2 linked regions of the Spinactinospora alkalitolerans genome follow. The protein of the gene in region 2 binds, or shares a complex with, the protein of the main gene of each other region. Links are inferred from orthologs where the notes say so. Each region holds a gene or a part of one and is shown on either strand. Other genes may lie near its edges. The genes, in order: pcrA and uvrB.

Evidence for each region.
Region 1: the proteins of uvrB (region 2) and pcrA are in contact, whole or in part, in a crystal structure (PDB 7EGT), measured with the Thermus thermophilus proteins. The link is inferred for Spinactinospora alkalitolerans from one-to-one orthologs. Residues at the interface, in WP_096411307.1 of Thermus thermophilus: Glu23, Leu25, Arg26, Asp27, Gly28, Glu29, Arg30, Phe31, Arg55, Glu326, Asp327, Phe328, Glu379, Ser382, Gln383, His398, Gly400, Arg401; in WP_096412145.1 of Thermus thermophilus: His654, Arg656, Phe657, Gln666, Asp668, Glu669, Lys680, Arg681, Leu682, Ser683, Lys685, Tyr686, Ala687.

What each region holds. Positions count from the first base shown.
Region 1 is NZ_JACCCC010000001.1:5,429,787-5,437,617, reverse strand. What follows is about bases 2,640-5,629. They hold pcrA (DNA helicase PcrA), read left to right. Parts: upstream 2,640-2,977; coding sequence 2,978-5,281; downstream 5,282-5,629. Other genes in these bases: HDA32_RS24195 (nucleoside hydrolase), read right to left, coding at 2,640-2,876. Outside these bases: HDA32_RS24205 (ATP-binding protein), read left to right, coding at 1-816; HDA32_RS24200 (response regulator), read left to right, coding at 860-1,591; more of HDA32_RS24195, read right to left, coding at 1,944-2,639. UniProt on the Escherichia coli protein: A helicase with DNA-dependent ATPase activity. Unwinds DNA duplexes with 3'-5' polarity. Translocates on single-stranded DNA with 3'-5' polarity. Initiates unwinding more efficiently from a nicked substrate than double-stranded DNA.
Region 2 is NZ_JACCCC010000001.1:4,041,410-4,049,186, forward strand. What follows is about bases 4,836-7,771. They hold uvrB (excinuclease ABC subunit UvrB), read right to left. Parts: upstream 7,390-7,771; coding sequence 5,281-7,389; downstream 4,836-5,280. Other genes in these bases: HDA32_RS17935 (DUF3060 domain-containing protein), read right to left, coding at 4,836-4,985; HDA32_RS17950 (hypothetical protein), read left to right, coding at 7,480-7,771. Also shown: HDA32_RS17920 (hydroxymethylglutaryl-CoA lyase), read right to left, coding at 310-1,215; ggt (gamma-glutamyltransferase), read right to left, coding at 1,260-3,101; HDA32_RS17930 (GNAT family N-acetyltransferase), read right to left, coding at 3,247-4,242; more of HDA32_RS17935, read right to left, coding at 4,551-4,835; more of HDA32_RS17950, read left to right, coding at 7,772-7,777. UniProt on the Escherichia coli protein: The UvrABC repair system catalyzes the recognition and processing of DNA lesions. A damage recognition complex composed of 2 UvrA and 2 UvrB subunits scans DNA for abnormalities.

The sequences.
Region 1 (7,831 bases), 1.4 Mb from region 2 along the record:
GCCAACCCCGCCCAGCGCGACCAGTGGGTGAGCAGCACCGCCTTCCGCAGCCGCAAGAGCTGGGTCCGCACGGGTGCGGGCGTGCTGCTCGTCGTCACCGGCGTCCTGGGCTTCCTCGCGTTCCAGCAGCAGATGCACGAGGCCCGCGCCGGCCTCACCTTCGCCCTGACGATGCTCGCGGGCATCGCGCTGATCGCCGCACCGTGGATCATCGGCCTGGTCCGCGAGCGCGACCGGGAACGCAGGGAGCGCATCCGCAACCAGGAGCGCGCCGAACTCGCCGCGCACATCCACGACTCCGTGCTGCACACCCTCACCCTGATCCAGCGGCGCGCCGAGGACTCGCGCGAGGTGCAGCGGCTCGCCCGCGTGCAGGAACGGGCGCTGCGCAGTTGGCTCTACAAGCGGCCCGCCGACGCCGAGACCACCGTGACCCCGGCGCTGGAGCGGGTCGCGGCGGAGGTCGAGGAGGCCCATGGCGTGCCGATCGAGGTCGTGTGCGTCGGCGACTGCCCGATCGACGACGGGATCCGCGCCGCGCTCCAGGCCGCCCGCGAGGCCATGGTCAACGCCTCCAAGTACGCGGACGTGGACAGCGTCTCGGTGTTCGGCGAGGTCGAGCCGGAGGAGGTGCTCGTCTTCATCCGCGACCGGGGCGCGGGCTTCGACCTCGATTCGGTGCCGGCCGACCGCATGGGCGTGCGCGGCTCCATCATCGGCCGGATGCAGCGCCACGGCGGCGGCGCCCGCATCCGCACCGCGCCGGGAGAAGGAACCGAGGTGCAGTTGCGCATGCCCCGCAGCACGGCGGTGTGAAATGTGGCCGGGGTCGGGCAGCCGCACCACAGTCCGCCGCTCCGTGGGTAAGGTCCAAGGCGTGGCAGACGACAGTACATCTGACAGTGACGCTGTGAACGTGCGCGAAGGCGGCGCCGCGGTCGGGTTCGGCGACGGCGGCGTGCCCCGCGTCGTGATCGTGGACGACCACCGGCTGTTCCGCAGCGGCGTGCGCGGCGAACTCGGCGACGCGGTCGAGGTCGTCGGCGAGGCCGGTGACGTCGACAGCGCGGTGCACGTGATCGGCGAGCAGCAGCCCGACCTCGTCCTGCTCGACGTCCACCTGCCCGGTGGCGGCGGCGTCGAGGTGCTGCGGCGGGTGCTCGCCAGGCACTCGGAGATCCGGTTCCTCGCGCTGTCGGTGTCCGACGCCGCAGAGGACGTGATCGGCGTGGTCCGCGGCGGTGCGCGCGGCTACGTCACCAAGACCATCTCGGGCAAGGAGCTCGCCGACGCCATCGTCCGGGTCGCCGACGGCGACGCCGTGTTCTCCCCGCGCCTGGCCGGATTCGTCCTGGACGCGTTCGCCGCCACCGACGCCCCGCCGATGGATCCCGAGCTCGACCGCCTCACCCAGCGCGAACGCGAGGTCCTGCGCCTGATCGCCCGCGGCTACGCCTACAAGGAAGTGGCCAAGGAGCTCTTCATCTCGGTGAAGACGGTGGAGACCCACGTCTCGTCGGTGCTGCGCAAGCTCCAGCTCTCCAACCGCCACGAACTGAGCCGCTGGGCGACGGCGCGCAAGCTGGTGTAGTAGAGCACGACACTCGCCCGAGGGGGTTTTGAAGGCCCGCCCTGGAGGGGGTTCGTGCGGGTGCGGTTCTCTCGTGCGGCCGCAGGCCCGTTGAGGCGAACGCCGCACCCGTGCGCGAAGCGGAGCTGTTGCCTTGGGTGCGGGCCGACACCGGGGTTTCGGCCTGGAGTGCAGGACGTCCGATGTGTTTCGCGCGGAGCCGGGCGCCCCGGGGACACGGGCCTTCGGCCACACGGCGGGCCGCCCGTTCTCCGCGAGCCCTTATGGCTGAGATTCAAGACCCCCGGTGGTTGAGGGGAGCGGGCGCGGTCTCCCAACCACCGAGAGGCTTCGAAACCCTCTGATCAGCGCCTTAACGCAGCGCGTTGAGCATGCGCTTGAGGAACTCCTCGGAGTTCACCTGCGTCACCAGCGCGGCCTTGGGGCGGTCGTCGCTCAGGTCGGGGTTGGGACGCAGGTCGGCGACCGTGAGGCCGCGGGTGTGCTCGCCCTTCAGCTCCACCCGGACCGGGACCTCGACCGACTCGGTGACCAGCGCAGGGTCGGTGAGGATCGCCGCGGCCAGCGGGTCGTGCATCGCGCACGCGCGCTCGCCGAACACGTCGGTGTACCAGCCGACGTAGAAGTCCAGGAACCTCGACGACGAACGCGCGCGGTCGCTCTCCACCGCCGCCAGCTCGTCCAGCCACGGGCCCCGCGCCAGCGTCCGCATCGTGACGTCCAGCGCCACGAGCGTCAGGTCGAACCCGGCGGCCAGCACCACTTCCGCGGCCTCGGGGTCGTTGTTGACGTTGGCCTCGGCCCACGGGGTCACGTTGCCCGCCACCTGGACCGCGCCGCCCATGACCACGACCCTGCGCACCAGCTTCGGCAACTCCGGCTCCAGGCCCAGCGCCAGCGCCAGATTGGTCAGCGGGCCGACGGCCAGCACGTCGATCTCGCCGGGCGCCGAGCGGGCCAGCCGGACCAGCAGCTCGGCCGCCGACTCCTCCACGGCGGCGCCCCCCGGCTCCGGCGTCTTGACGTCGCCCAGCCCGTTGCGGCCGTGCACGCCCTCCGCCAGGTGCGGGGGCTGCACCAGCGGCCGGTTCGCGCCGCCGGCCACCGGGACACCGGGCTCGCCGTACAGCTCCAGCAGCCGCAGCGCGTTGTCCGTGGTGACGTCGACGGAGTTGTTCCCGTACACCGTGCCCACGCCGACGAGCTCGACGTCGGGCTGCGCCACCAGGTAGGCCAGCGCCAGCGCGTCGTCGATCCCCGGATCGCAGTCAACGAAGACCCGCACGTTTCCCCCATATGCCTGTTTCGTGTGAACGTTCCCAGCCTAGGACCTGCGCTCTCGTCCACCGCCCGCGGGCACCTCCGCGTTCCCCGTAGTCTGGTGGGGTGTTCTCCCAAGAGCTGCTCCTCGAAGGTCTGAACGTCCCCCAGCGCACCGCCGTGACGCACTCCGGCTCTCCGCTGCTGATCGTCGCCGGTGCCGGTTCGGGGAAGACCCGGGTGCTGACCCACCGGATCGCCTACCTGCTGGCCGAGGGCGGCGTGCGGCCCGGCGAGGTGCTCGCGATCACCTTCACCAACAAGGCCGCGGCCGAGATGAAGGAGCGCATCGAGAGCCTCCTCGGCGCGCGCGTCGCCAACAGCATGTGGGTGATGACCTTCCACTCCGCCTGCGTGCGCATCCTGCGCCGCGAGGCGAGCCGGCTGGGCTACCCGAGCAGCTTCACCATCTACGACTCCGCCGACTCCCAGCGGCTGATGCAGCTGGTCTGCCGGGAGCTGGACCTCGACCCCAAGCGCTTCCCGCCCAAGTCCTTCTCCGCGCAGATCTCCAACCTCAAGAACGAGCTCGTCGACTACGACACCTTCGCCGGCCGGGTCCAGACCGAGCAGGAGAAGAAGCTCGCCGAGGCCTACACGCTCTACCAGCAGCGGCTGCACCAGGCCGGCGCCATGGACTTCGACGACCTGATCATGGTCACGGTCAACCTGCTGCAGATGTTCCCCGATGTCGCCGAGCACTACCGGCGCAGGTTCCGCCACATCCTCGTCGACGAGTACCAGGACACCAACCACGCCCAGTACGAGCTGGTGCGCGAACTCGTCGGAACGGACGGGCCCGAGGCGGCGGTGCCCTCGGCCGAGCTGTGCGTCGTGGGCGACGCCGACCAGTCCATCTACGCCTTCCGCGGTGCGACGATCCGCAACATCATGGAGTTCGAGCGCGACTACCCGCAGGCCCGCACGGTCCTGCTGGAGCAGAACTACCGCTCCACCCAGAACATCCTCACGGCGGCCAACGCGGTGATCGAGCGCAACGCCGACCGCCGGCCGAAGAACCTGTGGTCGGAGCAGGGCGACGGCACGTCGATCGTCGGCTACGTCGCCGACAACGAGCACGACGAGGCGGCGTTCGTCGTCGGCGAGATCGACAAGCTCACCGACGACGGCGCGTGCGCGCCCGGCCAGGTCGCGGTGTTCTACCGGACCAACGCCCAGTCCCGGGTGTTCGAGGACGTGTTCATCCGGACCGGCCTGCCGTACAAGATCGTGGGCGGCGTGCGCTTCTACGAGCGCAAGGAGATCCGCGACGTCCTCGCCTACCTGCGGGTGCTGGCCAACCCCGAGGACACCGTCAGCCTGCGGCGCATCATCAACGTCCCCAAGCGCGGGATCGGCGACCGCGCGGAGGCCACGATCGAGCTGTTCGCCGCGCGGGAGCGGATCTCCTTCTCCCGGGCGCTGCGCCGCGCCGACGAGGCCCCGGGGATCGCCACCCGGTCGCTCAAGGCCGTCAAGGAGTTCACCGCGCTGCTGGAGGAGCTGGAGGAGCTCGTTCCCGACAGCAGCCCGGCCGAGATCGTCGAAGCGGTGTTGCAGCGCACCGGTTACCTCTCCGAGCTCGCCAACTCCAAGGACCTGCAGGACGAGAGCCGGGTGGAGAACCTGGAGGAGTTCGTGGAGGTCGCGCGCGAGTTCGAGAACGGGTTCACCGGGCCGCTGTGGGAGGACGACGACGAGGACGGCGAGGCGCCGGGGGAGTCCGGGGAGTCCGGCGGGGCCGACGCCGAACCGGGGGAGCCCACGCTGGTGGACTTCCTGGAGCAGGTCTCCCTGGTGGCCGACGCCGACCAGATTCCCGACGCCGACGAGCAGGGCGGCGTCGTCACCCTGATGACGCTGCACGCGGCCAAGGGGCTGGAGTTCCCCGTCGTGTTCCTGACCGGCATGGAGGACGGGGTGTTCCCGCACATGCGCACGCTCGGGGACCGGGTGGCGCTGGAGGAGGAGCGCAGGCTCGCCTACGTGGGCATCACGCGCGCGCGGGAGAGGCTGTACCTGAGCCGCTCGGCCGTGCGCAGCGCCTGGGGTACGCCTTCGTACAACCCGCCGTCGCGCTTCCTCGACGAGGTGCCGAAGGAGCTCGTCGACTGGCGCCGGTCGGAGTCCGGCATCGCGAGCGCGCCGGCGCGGCCGAGGATGGGCGCCATGGGCGGTCCGCCGCGCAAACCGGCGCGCGACGCCCCGACGCTGAGCCCCGGCGACAAGGTGACCCACGACTCGTTCGGCATGGGAACAGTGCTGCTGGTCGACGGCGTTGGGGACAGGACGAAGGCGCGGATCGACTTCGGTGCCGACATCGGCGAGAAGGACTTCCTGGTGAAGTTCGCGCCGATCGAGAGGCTGTGACGAGTTCGCCGGTCGGTGAGCACACGCGGTTTGACCTGCGTGGACACGGCCAGATGCGGTGAAGGGGCCCGAGCGTGCGGGCTCCGGGCCCGACCGGTGTTCCCGTCCGGTTCGTCAAGGGCCCGGACCTCCGCTAGAGTCTTCGACGTCGCCGAAAGCGCGGACCACCGGCCAACAGGCCAGGTCGGACGCTACGGCGGCGGCTTCCGGAGAAACCGCACGAAGCACTGCGGAGAGCGGGTACTCTGGTGAGGCCGAGCGAAACGAACGCGGGGATCACCGCGGGCGAGTCGGCCACCCCCACTCTGACGAGCCGGTCCGAGCACTCTCGGCCGCAAGGTAGAGTGGAACCACTCCAGAAAACGCCTCGGGTCTTGACTCGGACGGAATCCGGAGTAAGATTGAAGGGTTGGCCCAAACGGAGAGCCTCTGGTAGGCTCCCGGAGGGAAAACCCCGAAAACTTAAGCGGAAGCGCCGCTGCTGCTGAAGAGCGACTGGTTTGGTCGGCTTGTGTGTGGTGGGCGGTTGTTTTTTGAGAACTCAACAGCGCGATGTTTGTTTTTCTTTATAGCCATGTTTGTTTTGGCCCCGTGCATCGTCCGTTGGATGGTGTGGGGTTCCTTTGATTGGCCGACCCGTGGATGGGTTGGTTGGTCGGGGTTGTTCTCTTCGAGGTTTTCCTCCTGCCCTGGTCGGGGTGGGGGGTGTTTGGCCTTTGATGGAGAGTTTGATCCTGGCTCAGGACGAACGCTGGCGGCGTGCTTAACACATGCAAGTCGAGCGGTAAGGCCCTTCGGGGTACACGAGCGGCGAACGGGTGAGTAACACGTGAGTAACCTGCCCCTGACTTCGGGATAAGCCCGGGAAACCGGGTCTAATACCGGATACGACGCCGGCCTGCATGGGCTCGGTGTGGAAAGTTGTTTCGGTTGGGGATGGGCTCGCGGCCTATCAGCTTGTTGGTGGGGTGATGGCCTACCAAGGCGGTGACGGGTAGCCGGCCTGAGAGGGCGACCGGCCACACTGGGACTGAGACACGGCCCAGACTCCTGCGGGAGGCAGCAGTGGGGAATCTTGCGCAATGGGCGGAAGCCTGACGCAGCGACGCCGCGTGGGGGATGACGGCCTTCGGGTTGTAAACCTCTTTTACCACTCACGCAGGCATCCGGTTTTCCGGGTGTTGACGGTAGGTGGGGAATAAGGACCGGCTAACTACGTGCCAGCAGCCGCGGTAATACGTAGGGTCCGAGCGTTGTCCGGAATTATTGGGCGTAAAGAGCTCGTAGGCGGCTGGTCGCGTCTGCTGTGAAAGCCCGGGGCTTAACTTCGGGTGGGCAGTGGATACGGGCCGGCTTGAGGTAGGTAGGGGAGACTGGAATTCCTGGTGTAGCGGTGAAATGCGCAGATATCAGGAGGAACACCGGTGGCGAAGGCGGGTCTCTGGGCCTTACCTGACGCTGAGGAGCGAAAGCGTGGGGAGCGAACAGGATTAGATACCCTGGTAGTCCACGCCGTAAACGTTGGGCGCTAGGTGTGGGGACTTTCCACGGTCTCCGTGCCGTAGCTAACGCATTAAGCGCCCCGCCTGGGGAGTACGGCCGCAAGGCTAAAACTCAAAGGAATTGACGGGGGCCCGCACAAGCGGCGGAGCATGTTGCTTAATTCGACGCAACGCGAAGAACCTTACCAAGGTTTGACATCGCCCACGTACCCGTAGAGATGCGGGGTCATTTGGTTGGTGGGTGACAGGTGGTGCATGGCTGTCGTCAGCTCGTGTCGTGAGATGTTGGGTTAAGTCCCGCAACGAGCGCAACCCTTGTTCCATGTTGCCAGCACGTGGTGGTGGGGACTCATGGGAGACTGCCGGGGTCAACTCGGAGGAAGGTGGGGATGACGTCAAGTCATCATGCCCCTTATGTCTTGGGCTGCAAACATGCTACAATGGCCGGTACAGAGGGCGTGCGATGCCGTGAGGTGGAGCGAATCTCTTAAAGCCGGTCTCAGTTCGGATTGGGGTCTGCAACTCGACCCCATGAAGGTGGAGTCGCTAGTAATCGCGGATCAGCAACGCCGCGGTGAATACGTTCCCGGGCCTTGTACACACCGCCCGTCACGTCACGAAAGTCGGCAACACCCGAAACGTGTGGCCCAACCCCTTGCGGGAGGGAGTGCGTGAAGGTGGGGCTGGCGATTGGGACGAAGTCGTAACAAGGTAGCCGTACCGGAAGGTGCGGCTGGATCACCTCCTTTCTAAGGAGTCTGTGAGAGTCAGCCGTTTTTCCGACGTGGTTGACGGACTCGAGAGTGGACCCGATGTTCTGGCGTTTCTGCTGGAGGTCGTCGGGGTGGCGTGAAGGAGAACGAGCAGTCCCCTGGTCGTCTGGAAGGGCCGGGGGCGCGCTGTTGGGTGTCTGAGGAAGCAACCGCTGGTTGTTTTCCGCGGGTGCCATCCCATGCGAAGACGCTGGTTGTCCCGGGTTGTTTCGGGTTTGCCGGTTGTTTTAGCCGGGTGTGTGGTGTGTGTTTTGATTTGTGGATAGTGTGCGCGA
Region 2 (7,777 bases):
GGCCGAGCACGGGAACGAGTGCCTCCGGCAGGCGCGCACGTGGAACGGCTGGTCGGCCGAGCGGCACGAACACGCCCAGCGCGAGCTGCTCACCGCCGGCGCCGTCGCCGGCGGTACGAAAGGGCGGCCGCACGGGTTCGTGCCGGTCGCCCGCCGCAGACGGCCGGGGCCTTGAGCAGCGGCGATCCCGCGGCCTTTCGCGTCGCCGGACGCCGCGCGCCGACAGCATCCCCACCAGGCCCGCAGAGCCGCGGCGGGGACTGAGAACAATCCCGCCTCCCCGTCAACGATCTGAGACGCCCCGGCGGGTCACTCGGGCGCGGGGAAGCCCCCGGCCCGGCCCAGCAGCGCCGGGGGCTCCTTGTCCAGCCGCGACCCCAGCCACGTCCCGGCGGCGGCGATGCCGCGCATGTCGACGCCGGTCCGTACGCCGCTGCGGTGCAGCATGTAGAGCAGGTCCTCGGTCGCGATGTTGCCGGTGGCCGCCGGGGCGAACGGGCAGCCGCCGAAGCCCCCGATGCTGGAGTCCAGCACCGTGACGCCGTGCTCGTGGGCGGTGAGGGCGTTGGCGTAGCCGGTGTTGCGGGTGTTGTGGAAGTGGCAGCGCAGCCCGGCCCCGCCCGCGACGGCGCGCACCCGCTCCACCAGGTCGGCGACCTGCCCGGGGACGCCGACGCCGATGGTGTCGGCGATCGCGATCTCGACCGCGCCGGAGTCGGCGGCGCGCCGGGCGATGTCGGCCACCCGCTGCGGCGGGGTCTCGCCCTCGAACGGGCAGCCGAACGCGGTGGAGATCGTCGCGCTGACCGGCATTCCCGCCGCGTGGGCCGCCTTGGCGATGTCGTCGTAGGCCGCCAGCATCTCCTCGGCGGTGCAGCCCTGGTTGCGGCGGCAGAACACGTCGGTGGCCGGGATCGCCACGTTGACCTCGTCGACCTCGGCGGCCAGCGCCCGGTCCAGTCCCCGGCGGTTGAGCACCAGCCCGATGTAGGACACTCCGGCGTCGCGGCGCACCGAGGCCATGACCTCCTCGGCCCCGGCCATCTGCGGCACCCGCCTGGGGTTGACGAAGCTGACCGCCTCGATGCGCCGGACCCCCGCGGCCACGGCTCGGTCGATCAGCTCGACCTTCTCGGCGACCGACAGGACCGCGGTCTCGTTCTGCAGGCCGTCGCGCGGCCCGACCTCGACGATCTCCACCTGCGCGGTATCCATGCCCGGACCACCCTTCGAACTCGTCAACGGCGACGCTCACGAGCCTAACGAGCCGCGCCGGACCCGGGGCCGGGCGGCTCCCACCCGCGCTCCCTGAGCACGGCGGCGTGCCCGCCGCCGCGCCGCCGCGGTTCGGCCACCGCCTGGATCCGGCCGCGGTCGAGGAACTCCAGCGCCGACACCGCGCCGATCTCCGGCGTCTCGGCGAAGACGTGCCCCAGTTCGCTCAGCGCCTTCTCCTCCGGTGTATCGAAGAACCCCGGTTCGGCCTGGGTCTGCTCGGCGTTGCGCTGGGAGAGCCGGGGCGCCGCCACCGCCTCGGGCAGCGTCATACCGCGGTCGACGCGGTCGACGAGGACGTGCAGCACGGTGGTGATGATCGTCGCGCCGCCCGGGCTGCCCAGCGCCAGCCACGGCTCGCCGTCGCGCAGCACGATGGTCGGCGCCATGCTGGAGCGCGGCCGCTTGCCCGGGGCCGGGAGGTTGGCGGCCCCTGCGCCGGTCTCGGAGACCCGGAAGTCGAAGTCGGTGAGCTCGTTGTTGAGCAGGAAGCCGCGGCCGGGCACGGTGATGCCGCTGCCCCCGGTCTGCTCGATCGTCAACGTGTAGGAGACGACGTTGCCCCACCGGTCGGCGGTGACGAGGTGGGTGGTCGAGGGCCCCTCGGGCTCCGGCCCGGCCGGTGCGGAGGAGGGCGCGCAGGCGTCCCCGTCCCCGTTCCCGGCCCCGGGGTCGCCGGGGGCCACGGGCGCGGCCAGGACCGAGTCGGGCTCGACCAGGCAGGCCCGCTGCCGGGCGTAGTCCTCGGAGAGCAGGGTCTCCAGGGGCACGTCGACGTGGGCGGGGTCGCCGATGTAGGCGTTGCGGTCAGCGTAGGCGAGTTTGCTCGCCTCCAGCGTCAGGTGCTGGATCTCCTCGGGCGCGAGCTCGGCGGGGTCGCGGGTGTCGATGATGTTGAGCGCCTCCCCGACGGTGGAGCCGCCGGAGGAGGAGGGCGCCATGCCGTAGACGTCCAGGCCCCGGTAGTCCACGTGCGTCGGGTCGCGCTCGACGACCTCGTAGTCCGCGAGGTCGCCGGCGCTCAGCAGGCCGGGCCGCACCTGCCGGTCGGCGCCGGGGGCGACCGGCGGCGCGGTCGCGGTCTCGACGACGTCGGCCCCGATCTCGCCTTCCAGCACGCTCGCGCCGTGCCGGGCGAAGTCGCGGTAGGTGTCGGCGAGGTCGGGGTTGCGCAGCACCGTGCCGACCTCCGGCGGCGCGCCGCCCGGCAGGAACAGCTCGGCGGTGGCCGGGAAGTCGGCGAAGCGCTCGGCGTTGGCGGCGGTCTGCTCGTTGAACGTCGCGTCCACCGTGAAGCCGCGCTCGGCCAGCCGGATGGCCGGGCGCATGACGTACTGCAGCGGCCTGCTGCCCCACTGCTCGACGGCGCGCTCCCAGGTGGCGGGCGTGCCCGGGGCCCCGACCGACAGCCCCGAGGTGACGGCCTCCTCGAACGGGATGGGCTCGCCGTCCTCCAGGAAGGAGTCCTCCCGCATGGCGGCCGGTGCGGTCTCGCGGCCGTCGAGGGTGTGCACGCGTCCCTCGGCGGCGCTGTAGTAGACGAAGTAGCCGCCGCCCCCGAAACCCGAGGAGTAGGGCTCGGTGACCCCCAGCGCGGCCGCGGCGGCGACGGCGGCGTCCACGGCGTTGCCGCCGGAGCGCAGGACCCGCATCCCGGCCTCAGTGGCGTCGGGGTCCACGGTGGCGACCGCTCCCCCGCGGCCGACGGCGACGGAGTCGCGGTCGGGCCCTTCCGGTGCCTCCCCGGCCCGGGCCGGCACTGCGGCCGCCGCGATCAGGGCGAGCAGTCCCGCCGCGGCGCCGACCCGGCACGTTGTGCGCTTCATCCGACCTTCCCTCCGCACGGACACACCGCCGCCACGCAACGGCGTTGAGCATGCGCCGACGGTAACCCGTCGGGGCGGGTGATCACCAGAGGGAGACCGGAATCGGCGCGGCCCCGCCGCCCGGCGGTCCGGACAGCGGGGGGGGTCAGCGCAGCGCGAGCACCGGGCGGGCCTCCCAGGTCGTCCAGAGCGGTCGGTAGCCCATCCGGTTCCAGAACGGCCCGGACACCGGGTTCATCATCGCGTAGTTGAGCAGCGTCACCGCGATGCCGTAGCTGTCCATCGCGTGGTGGGCCTGGCTGACCAGCGCGGTGCCGATACCGGCGCCGCGCTCCTGCTCCGTGACCACGCCGTAGCCGATGTAGGCGGCGGGACCGGCGTTGACCAGGGGCGCCACCCAGCGGGCGCGTTCGGGCGGGGACACCCAGACCAGGCCGACCGGACGGCCGCGCCGCTCGGCCATCCAGATCCACGACGGCGGGCGACTCAGGGCCCGGGCGACCACCCTGCGGGTCTGCTCGGCGGTCTCGGGCTGGATGAACACCCCGCCGAAGTGCTCCTCGTAGCGGTGCTCCTCCATCACCAGGCCGACGACCGCCGCGAGGTCCTGCATGTCGGCCAGCCGGATCGTGACGTCGCGGGGCGGCAGCGAGGGCGGCACCCCCCTGCGGCGCTGCCGGGCCGCCAGCACCGTGAACGGCTGCAGGCCGTGGCGCTGCAGCGGCCGCACGCCGCAGACGTCGCGGGCCGGCCAGGTCAGCAGCGCGGCCGACTCCGACCCGGTGCCGCTGGGCAGGTCGTCCATCTGGTCCCGCCAACTGGTGAGCAGCGAGTCCAGAGCGCCCTCAGGGTCGGGGCCGCCGACGATCGGGGTGAGCCAGTGCTGGTCGGGAACACCCCAGGTACGCCCGACCTCGCCGGGCTGGTACCAGGCATAACGCATGGTCCCGGTGGCGACGGGGCGCGCGGACTCGTCGCTGACCGTCAGCAGCGGATAGGTGCTGAGCCGTGGATGCGAGGGCTCGGGCAGCAATGGATCGATCTCCGCCCACCGCCTCGCGACCGATCCCACCAGCAGGTCGAATTCGGCGCTATCGCCGGGCGGATCGTCATGCCGCACCCGGGCGACATAACCGCTCATTTATCCCTCCCTGGCCGCACGTGCGCTCTTCACACTGGACGCGGGCCCCAGCGCGCCGCCGCTGGAGTTCTAACGGTGACATACTGTCGCGTCATGGCTACGAAAATAGACCGTAGCGCCTACGGCGCCGGAACGTAGAGATAACGACCAAAGTTTCCGATTTTGTTTTGAAATTGTCGCCATGCAATTTCACCAGAACCGGCGCCGAATCGTTCCACGGTAACCGACGACCGCGCCCCGATGGCGCACAGGGGCCCGCCTTATTCCATTTCCGCTGTTCACAGCGGTGGCCGTATTCGGACTCGGCGCTAGGGGGTGGCGCTGCCGCCCTGCTCGGTGGTGTTGTTCACACCCAGGTTGCTGATCGAGGGCTCGCCCGAGGCGTAGTAGACGACGTTGTCCGCACCGGTGACGCTGATCGACGCGGCCGAACCGACGTGCACCTCGGTGTTGCTGCCGGCGATGCTCACCTCGCCGCACTCGCCGTTGAAGGTCAACGTGGTGTCGCTGGCCAGCACGTTGACGTCGAGGCCCGCGCAGTCCTCGGTCGCGGTCTCACCGTCCGCGGCGACCGTCAGAGTCCGGCCGTCGGACACCACGACGCCGTTCTCCGAACCCGAGACCTCCTCGCCGCCGTTGGAGACCGAGACGTCACCGTCCTCGGAGACCGACACGCCGCATCCGGCACCGAACAGGGCCAGGAGGGCCACTCCACCGGTCACCGCTGCAATCCGGCCGCGCATTCGACGTTCCCTTCGGGTCTGCACCGGCCGGGCGGTCCGGTGTCTCGTCACTTCAGACGGGCGGGGACCGGCCGTGGTTCCCGGCCGCACCGCCGTCACCGCAGGCAGAACTCGTCGCCCTCGGGATCGAGCACGACGACGCAGTCCCCGGTGGGCTCGTCGACCTCACGGACCCGGGTGGCGCCCATGGCGACCGCCCGCTGCACGCTCGCCGCGACGACCGCCCGGCGCTCCTGCGGCGCCGCGCCGGCCGCCACGTGGACGTCGAGGTGCACCGGAACCGGGGCCGGGCCGCTCAGGAGACCCCGGCCGCGTCCATGCCGCGCAGTTCGCGCTTGAGCTCCTTGACCTCGTCGCGCAGCCGGGCGGCCAGCTCGAACTGCAGGTCGGTCGCTGCCTGGTGCATCTGCCCGGTGAGCTGCTCGATCAGGTCGGCGAGCTCGGCGCGCGGCATGTTCGCGATGTCGGCGGAGCGCTCACCTGTGGCCGCGGAGGACAGCCCCGGCACCGGCGCCCGGCCTCGGCTCTGCTGGCGCGCGCTCCCGCCGATCAGCGTCTGGGTGTCGGCGTCCTCGCGGGCCAGCGAGTCGAGGATGTCGGCGATCTTCTTGCGCAGCGGCTGCGGGTCGACGCCGTGCTCGGTGTTGTAGGCCAACTGCTTGGCGCGGCGCCGGTTGGTCTCGTCGATGGCCTTGCGCATGGAGTCGGTGACCTGGTCGGCGTACATGTGCACCTGGCCGGCGACGTTGCGCGCGGCGCGGCCGATCGTCTGGATCAGCGAGGTCTCCGAACGCAGGAAGCCCTCCTTGTCGGCGTCCAGGATGGCCACCAGCGACACCTCGGGCAGGTCGAGGCCCTCCCGCAGCAGGTTGATGCCGACGAGGACGTCGAACTCCCCCACCCGCAGCTCGCGCAGCAGCTCCACCCGGCGCAGCGTGTCGACCTCGCTGTGCAGATAGCGCACCTGGATGCCGAGCTCGGTCAGGTAGTCGGTGAGGTCCTCGGCCATCTTCTTGGTCAGCGTGGTGACCAGCACGCGCTCGGCGCGCTCGGCGCGCACCCTGATCTCGTGGACGAGGTCGTCGATCTGGCCCTGGGTGGGCTTGACCAGCACCTCCGGGTCGACCAGGCCGGTGGGCCGGATGACCTGCTCGACGACGTCGCCGCCGGTGCGGCCCAGCTCGTAGGGGCCCGGGGTGGCCGAGAGGTAGACCGTCTGGCCGATCCGCCCCAGGAACTCCTCCCACTTCAGCGGCCGGTTGTCCAGCGCCGAGGGCAGCCGGAACCCGTGGTCGACCAGCGTGCGCTTGCGTGAGGCGTCGCCCTCGTACATGCCGCCGATCTGCGGCACCGTCACGTGCGACTCGTCGACGACCAGCAGGAAGTCGTCGGGGAAGTAGTCCAGCAGCGTGTTGGGGGCGCTGCCGGGCTCGCGGCCGTCGAAGTGCCGTGAGTAGTTCTCGATGCCGGAGCAGCTGCCGACCTGGCGCATCATCTCCAGGTCGTAGGTGGTGCGCATCCGCAGCCGCTGCGCCTCCAGCAGCTTGTTCTGCTGCTCCAGTTCGGCCAGGCGCCCGCCGAGCTCGGCCTCGATGTCGCGGATGGCACGCTCCATCCGCTCGGGGCCGGCCACGTAGTGCGAGGCCGGGAAGATGTAGTACTCGTCGCTCTCGTCGAGCACCTCACCGGTGAGCGGGTGCAGCGTCATGAGCCGTTCGATCTCGTCGCCGAACATCTCGATGCGCACCGCGAGCTCCTCGTAGACCGGGATGATCTCGACGGTGTCGCCGCGGACCCGGAAGGTGCCCCGGGTGAAGGCCGTGTCGTTGCGGGTGTACTGCATCTCGACGAGCTTGCGCAGCAGCTCGTCGCGCTCGACCTCCATGCCGACCCTGACGGCGGCCATCCGGTCGACGTACTCCTGCGGGGTGCCCAGGCCGTAGATGCAGGAGACCGAGGCGACCACGATCGTGTCGCGCCGGGTGAGCAGCGAGTTGGTCGCCGAATGGCGCAGCCGCTCCACCTCGTCGTTGATCGAGGAGTCCTTCTCGATGAAGGTGTCGGTCTGCGGCACGTAGGCCTCGGGCTGGTAGTAGTCGTAGTAGGAGACGAAGTACTCGACCGCGTTGCCGGGCAGCATCTCCCGCAGCTCGTTGGCGAACTGCGCGGCCAGCGTCTTGTTCGGCTGCATGACCAGGGTGGGCCGCTGCACCTGCTCCACCAGCCACGCCACCGTCGCGGTCTTGCCGGTGCCGGTGGCGCCCAGCAGAACGGCGTCCTCGTCGCCGGCGTCGACGCGGCGGGCCAGCTCCGCGATGGCCGTCGGCTGGTCGCCGGCCGGGGTCATCTCCGAGACCACCTCGAACGGCGTCACCTTGCGCTGGATGTCGGTCACCGGCCGCATGAGTCCCCCTGCCTAGCGGATACCTGGCGTTTCCACTCTAGGCGGCCCCTGTGACACCCGGGCCCCGCCGGGAGTCCCTAAAATGTGCCGGTGCTCAAACGCGACAACAGCGACATGTGGAGACTCGCCCGCTCCGCGCCGGCCCTCTGGGGCGCCGGCGCCGCACTGGCCGCCGGCGGCGTCGCCATGGCCTGGTCGGCCCTGTACGCCGAGCCGCTGACCATCCACCTCATCGAGGAGACCATCCTCGAACTCGTCCTGGCCGCTGCGCTGATCGGCGGCGCGCTGTTCTGCTTCGGCAGCGCCGCGAACGTGCCCCGGCTCCTGGGACGGGGACGCGGATGGGGTCGGCGGCTCGGCTGGATCCCCGGCGTCCTGGCCCTCCTGT